One region of the Bradyrhizobium sp. PMVTL-01 genome, then DNA from elsewhere that is predicted to be linked to it. Evidence: predicted binding sites of a transcription regulator. Region 1 holds the regulator's gene; the other holds the start of a gene.

Region 1 (3,201 bases):
CCCGGGTGGGCATGGTGTTCCAGAAGCCGACGCCGTTCCCGATGACGATCTACGAGAACATCGCCTTCGGCATCCGCCTCTATGAGAAGATCTCGAAGTCCGAGATGGACGACCGGGTCGAGAAGGCGCTGCGCGGCGGCGCGCTGTGGAACGAGGTCAAGGACAAGCTCAACGCCTCGGGCCTGTCGCTCTCCGGCGGCCAGCAGCAGCGCCTCTGCATCGCCCGCACCGTCGCGGTCCGCCCTGAAGTGATTTTGTTCGACGAGCCCTGCTCGGCGCTCGACCCGATCTCGACCGCCAAGGTCGAGGAGCTGATCCAGGAATTGTCCGAGAACTACACGATCGCGATCGTTACCCACAACATGCAGCAGGCGGCGCGCGTCTCCGACAAGACCGCCTTCATGTATCTCGGCGAGCTGATCGAGTTCGACGACACCAGCAAGATCTTCACGTCGCCGAGCGATCGGCGCACGCAGGATTACATCACCGGCCGGTTCGGCTGAGGAGACGGGACATGGGTTCTGAACATACCGCAAAGGCCTTCGACACCGACCTCCAGGAGCTCACTCGGCTCGTCGCCGAGATGGGCGGTATCGCCGAGCGCATGATCGTCGATTCCGTCGACGCGCTGATCCGCCGCGACGTCGCGCTCGGCCAGCGCGTCGTCACCACCGATGCCGAGCTCGACGCGCTGCAGAAGAAGATCGAGGAGCGCGCCGTGCTCACGATCGCCCGCCGCCAGCCGATGGCGGTGGACCTGCGCGAGATCGTCGGCGCCATGCGCGTTGCGACCGACCTCGAGCGCATCGGCGACCTCGCCAAGAACATGGGCAAGCGCGTCGCCGCGCTCGATGCCGACTTCCATCCGCTCAAACTGTTCCGCGGCCTGGAGCACATGACCGACCTCGTGCAGCAGCAGGTCAAGTCGGTGCTGGACGCCTATGCCGCGCACGATCTGCCGGCGGCGATGGCGGTGTGGAAGGGCGACGAGGAAGTCGACGCCATCTGCACCTCGCTGTTCCGCGAACTCCTCACCTACATGATGGAGGATCCGCGCAACATCTCGTTCTGCATCCATCTGATGTTCTGTGCCAAGAACATCGAGCGGATCGGCGACCACGCCACCAACATCGCCGAGACCGTGTTCTACATGATCGAGGGTCAGGCCATCACCGACAAGCGGCCGAAGGGCGACATGACGACCTTCGCCACGACGGTCCCGAATACCTGAAGACTCAAGGAGCGACGAGCCGATGGGCGCACGCATCATGGTGGTTGAGGACGAGGAAGCTCTCACCGAGCTTCTCCGCTACAACCTCGAAGGCGACGGCTATGACGTCGAGACGGTGATGCGCGGCGACGATGCCGACACCCGCCTCAAGGAGCACATCCCCGACCTGATCGTGCTCGACTGGATGCTGCCGGGGCTCTCCGGCATCGAGCTGTGCCGGAGGCTGCGCACCCGTCCCGAGACCAAGCAGCTACCGATCATCATGCTCACCGCGCGTGGCGAGGAGAGCGAGCGGGTGCGGGGGCTTGCGACCGGCGCCGACGACTACATCGTCAAGCCGTTCTCGGTGCCCGAGCTGCTGGCGCGGGTGAAGGGCCTGTTGCGGCGCGCCAGCCCCGAGCGGCTCGCCACCGTGCTCGCCTATGGCGACATCGAGCTCGACCGCGAGAAGCGCCGCGTCGCGCGCTCGGGCCGGCCGATCGATCTCGGTCCGACCGAGTATCGCCTGCTCGAGTTCTTCCTCGAGCATCCCGGTCGCGTGTTCTCGCGCGAGCAGCTGCTCGACAGTGTCTGGGGCCGCGACATCTACATCGACGAGCGCACCGTCGACGTCCATATCGGCCGCCTGCGCAAGCTGCTCAATCTCGGCCGCGAGCAGGACCCGATCCGCACCGTCCGCGGCGCCGGCTACGCGCTCGACGATCGCTTTGCGAAGGCCGAGCAGACCTGAGAGCGGCTTCGAGCAAGCCAAACAAAAAGCGCGCCACGTGGCGCGCTTGTTTATGTCTCGGTTGTCGTCCCGGCCTCACGTCGGGACGAGGTAGTTTAAAGCCGTGCTCAGCGCGTGCCGGGCTTTGCCGGCGCGCGACGGCGGTCGGCCGCGGGCTGATACGCGACGCGCGAATGCTGGGCGCAGTAGGGCAGGCCGGAGAGCGCCTTGCCGCCGCAGAAGAAGAAATCCGGGCTCGAGGGATCGCCGACCGGCCAGTGGCAGGTCGCCTCGTTCAACTCGAGCAGCGACAGCCGCTGGCTCATCGGCACCACGTTGTCGTAGGTCACAGGCTCTGCCTCGACCTCGACCTCGAAGGCCTGCGCCAGCGCGGTGTTGCCGCGCGCAATCGGGCGGCTGACCCGCATCATGTGCTGAGCCGGGCGCGCCTTGCGCGGCCGGGGAGCTGCCGATGAGGGGCTCTTGGCGCGGCCCGACAGGCCGAGCCTGTGCACCTTGCCGATCACGGCATTACGGGTCACGTTGCCGAGCTCGGCTGCGATCTGGCTGGCCGACAATCCGGCCTCCCAGAGCTTTTTCAGCTGCTCGACGCGATCGTCGGACCAGGTCAAAACCGTCATTGCACCCTTTCCCTCGCCGTGCGGCTGCCGTCCTGGCGCCTCGCGGCGAATGCCTAAGCCTCGAAAAACCCGTGCCGCCAGAATCCCTTAAGGCTCGCCGGGCGTAACCAGAACGCCCGAACGTTTACGCCGGTACATGAGGACTTAGAGGATCAGAACTGCTGCACGAGATGTCGTATCTGACAAGCCAAACGCTACAATATGGCGTGACTCACGCGCAAGAGTCAGCCGACTCGCTTCCACATGTTCCGTGGCAAAAACCCCGCAAATCCGGCACCGCAAGACTACGGATTCAGCGTTTCCCGGGGCTTTCAGGCGGCATTGACACCCGTTCTACCCGGCATAAGATAGTGCCACGTGCCGCCCTTAAAAGGCGGCACGTTTCGTTTTCCGGGCCGGTTGATGGTGCGCTGCGTGAGCGCTTCAGGCCGTCCGCAACATCAAGTGATCGTCATGACTGACAGCGCCGCGCCGCATTTGCTCCCCGTTTTCGCCAGGGCCAACCTCGGTTTCGAGCGCGGCGAAGGCTGCTGGCTGATCGCGACCAATGGCGAGCGCTATCTCGATTTCACCTCGGGCGTCGCCGTCAACGCGCTCGGCCATGCCCATCCCGCGCTGGT
Region 2 (3,201 bases), 3.4 Mb from region 1:
AAGGACATCGCCGATTTCCTCGAGACCGGCGACATGCCCGAGGGCGACAGCGCCTCGGGTGCGATGCGGCCGGTGATCAAGAACCTGGCGCAGCTGACGGCGGAAGATCGCGCCGCAATGGCGGCTTATCTGAAGTCGCTGCCACCGGTGCAGGGTCCGACACCGCCCAAGAAGAAGGAGGGCGGCTAGCAGCGAGCTCTAAAGCGCGATGAGATGAATCGTCATCGCGCTTTAGGTTGTTGTTGGAGCATGATCTTTTCGGAAAACCGCTCCGCACTCTTCCGGATCATGCTCTAGCCCGTGCCGAACGCCTTGAAGGTGATGATGGTGAGGGTGTCCTGGATGCCCGGCAGCACCTGCACCTTCTCGTTGACGAAGTGGCCGATGTCGGTGTCCTTGTCGACGTAGAACTTCACCAGCAGATCGTATTGGCCGGCGGTCGAGTAGATCTCGGAGGCGATCTCGGCTTCGGCGAGCGCATTGGCGACCGTATAGGACTGGCCGAGCTTGCATTTGATCTGGACGAAAAAAGGAACCATTGCAGTCACTCCGAAAGCGCATCTGGCGCTAATAGGCCAAAACCGGGGTGGCTTGGCAAGCGAACTTGCCGGCCCCGGCCGGAGCCGCTTCCAGGACGGAAGCGGGGGCTCTCCGCCTGATTCGCCGGCCCGGCTTGCTGGCACGTCGGGAGCGCGCTAGGACAAGGCATGGCGATGTCCTCCTCAAACGAACGTATCCGGCGATGACGACGCCCGTTGCGCTCACCATCGCCGGCTCGGATTCCAGCGGCGGCGCCGGCATCCAGGCCGATCTGAAGACCTTTGCTTCGCTCGGCGTCTACGGTGCCTCCGTGATCGCGGCGGTGACGGCGCAGAACACGCGCGGCGTCAGCGGCATTCACGCCGTGCCGGCCGAGTTCGTCACCGCACAGATCGATGCGGTGTTCTCCGATCTCGACATCGGCGCGGTGAAGATCGGCATGGTCGGCCAGGCCGACAGCATCGATGCGATCGCGGCGGCGCTGTCGCGCTGGCAGCCGCGCCACATCGTGCTCGATCCCGTGATGGTGGCGACCTCGGGCGATCGCCTGCTGGCGTCCGAAGCCGTCGATGCCTTGCACACGAGACTGATACCACTGGCCTCGATGATCACGCCGAACCTGCCTGAGGCCGCGGCCCTTCTCGGTGAGCACATTGCGGCGAGCGAGGCCGAGATCGAAGCCCAGGGCCGCCGGCTGCTGGCGCTCGGCTGCCGTGCGGTCCTGATCAAGGGCGGGCACGGCGAGGGCGCCGAGAGCATCGACTATCTCGTCACGTCCGAGAGCACGACCACGCTTGCCGCGCCCCGCGTGGTCACCAGGAACACCCACGGCACCGGCTGCTCGCTGTCAGCGGCGATCGCGGCGGGGCTGGCCAAGGGCGAGGATCCGGAGCTTGCCGTGCGCACCGCCAAGACCTGGATCAGCGCCGCGATCGCTGCCGCCGACCGCTTCAGCGTCGGCCATGGCCACGGACCGATCCATCATTTTCACAAGTTTTACTGACGGTGCGCGTTCGCGCGGCGCAATTTGCTTCTCCAGTTAACCAATAAGGCAATGCGGTTCCGTGGTTTTGCGGGCACCGCCGGCGGCGCCATGTCGCCTGGTTGTCGCATGCGACTGATATTCGCGGGGGAGGGCGAGGCAGGCGTGATTCGTATTTTGAAGGTGCCTCAAGGGTTCAATCGGTCATCCCCCTGTCACGGGACATTGTTACAGGCTGGCGCATGGGAAGTTACGATGTCAGTGACGAGAGCCCGGAGCGGCGCTTTCGCACGTTGTTCATCTCCGACGTTCATCTCGGAGCCCGCGGTTCTCAGGCCGACCTTCTGCTCGACTTCCTGCGCTACCATGATGCCGACACGATCTATCTCGTCGGCGACATCGTCGACGGCTGGGCGCTGAAATCGAGCTGGCACTGGCCGCAATCGCATAACGACCTCGTCCAGAAGCTTTTGCGCAAGGCGCGCAAAGGCGCCAAGGTCATCTACATCCCCGGCAACCACGACGAGTTCCTGCGCAACTATTACGGCACGCATTTCGGCGGCATCGACGTGGTCGAGAACACCGTCCACACCGGCGTGGACGGCAAGCGCTATCTCGTCATCCACGGCGACATCTTCGACCTCGTGGTGCAGAACGCGCGCTGGCTCGCCCATCTCGGCGACAAGGCCTACGACTTCGCGATCCAGATGAATCGCTTCGTCAACTTCTTCCGTCGCATGTTCGGCGTGCCCTATTGGTCGCTGTCGCAATGGGCCAAGCAGAAGGTCAAGAACGCCGTCAACTATATCGGCGCGTTCGAGCAGGCGCTCGCCGCCGAAGCGCGGCGGCACGAGGCGGACGGCGTGATCTGCGGCCACATCCACTACGCCGTGATCCGCGACGAGGCCGGCATCCGCTACATGAACTGCGGCGACTGGGTCGAGAGCTGCACCGCCCTGGTCGAGCATGACGACGGCCATTTCGAAATCATCACCTGGGCGGACCAGTTGCAGAAGCCGGCGCAGGTCCCGCAGGTCGCGGCAAGAGCTGCATAGCAAGGGCCACTTGATGCGCATCCTGGTCGCGACCGACGCCTGGCACCCGCAAGTCAACGGTGTGGTTCGGACGCTGGCCAAGCTCGCTGATGGCGCCAAGGGGCTTGGCTTTCAAGGTCTTGGCGTCGAGTTCACGTTCCTGACGCCGCAATCGTTCCGCACCTTCGCAATGCCGAGCTATCGCGACGTGCGCCTCGCGATGCCGCGTCCGGCGCGGATCGCGCGACTGATCGAGGAGGCGCGGCCCGACAGCATCCACATCGCGACCGAAGGGCCGATCGGCCTGATGGTCCGCCGCTACTGCCGGCAGCGCAAGCTGCCGTTCACGACCAGCTTCCACACCCGTTTTCCCGAATATGTCCGCGCCCGCGTGCCGGTCCCGGGCTCGCTGATCTGGCGGGCGCTGCGCCGTTTTCATGCGCCCAGTAGCGCCGTGATGGCGGCAACGCCGGCGCTCGCGCGTGAGCTCGGCGAGCGCGGCTTCGACAATGTCGTGCTGTGGCCGCGCGGCGTCGACACCGGCCTGTTCCATCCGCGCGCCGTCGATCTCTGTCTGCCGGGTCCGGTGTTCCTGTCGGTCGGCCGCGTCGCGGTGGAGAAGAATCTCGAGGCGTTCCTCGACCT

What was found. The regulator PhoB, encoded in region 1, activates phosphate uptake and scavenging genes when phosphate is short. The targets are predictions, from matches to a motif close to TGTCATNNANCTGTCAT.
Region 2: ACRQ5Q_RS14045 (UDP-2,3-diacylglucosamine diphosphatase) is a predicted target of PhoB. The motif match lies at 1,725-1,741, and genes of this name have one in related genera.

The regions. Positions count from the first base shown of each region.
Region 1 is NZ_CP193982.1:8,207,540-8,210,740, reverse strand. It holds gene pstB (phosphate ABC transporter ATP-binding protein PstB) at 1-503, shown strand, start outside; gene phoU (phosphate signaling complex protein PhoU) at 515-1,231, shown strand; gene phoB (phosphate regulon transcriptional regulator PhoB) at 1,254-1,961, shown strand; gene ACRQ5Q_RS39570 (GcrA family cell cycle regulator) at 2,069-2,581, opposite strand; gene ACRQ5Q_RS39565 (aspartate aminotransferase family protein) at 3,035-3,201, shown strand, end outside.
Region 2 is NZ_CP193982.1:3,073,931-3,077,131, forward strand. It holds gene ACRQ5Q_RS14030 (c-type cytochrome) at 1-189, shown strand, start outside; gene ACRQ5Q_RS14035 (Lrp/AsnC ligand binding domain-containing protein) at 294-539, opposite strand; gene thiD (bifunctional hydroxymethylpyrimidine kinase/phosphomethylpyrimidine kinase) at 743-1,543, shown strand; gene ACRQ5Q_RS14045 (UDP-2,3-diacylglucosamine diphosphatase) at 1,765-2,577, shown strand; gene ACRQ5Q_RS14050 (glycosyltransferase family 4 protein) at 2,591-3,201, shown strand, end outside.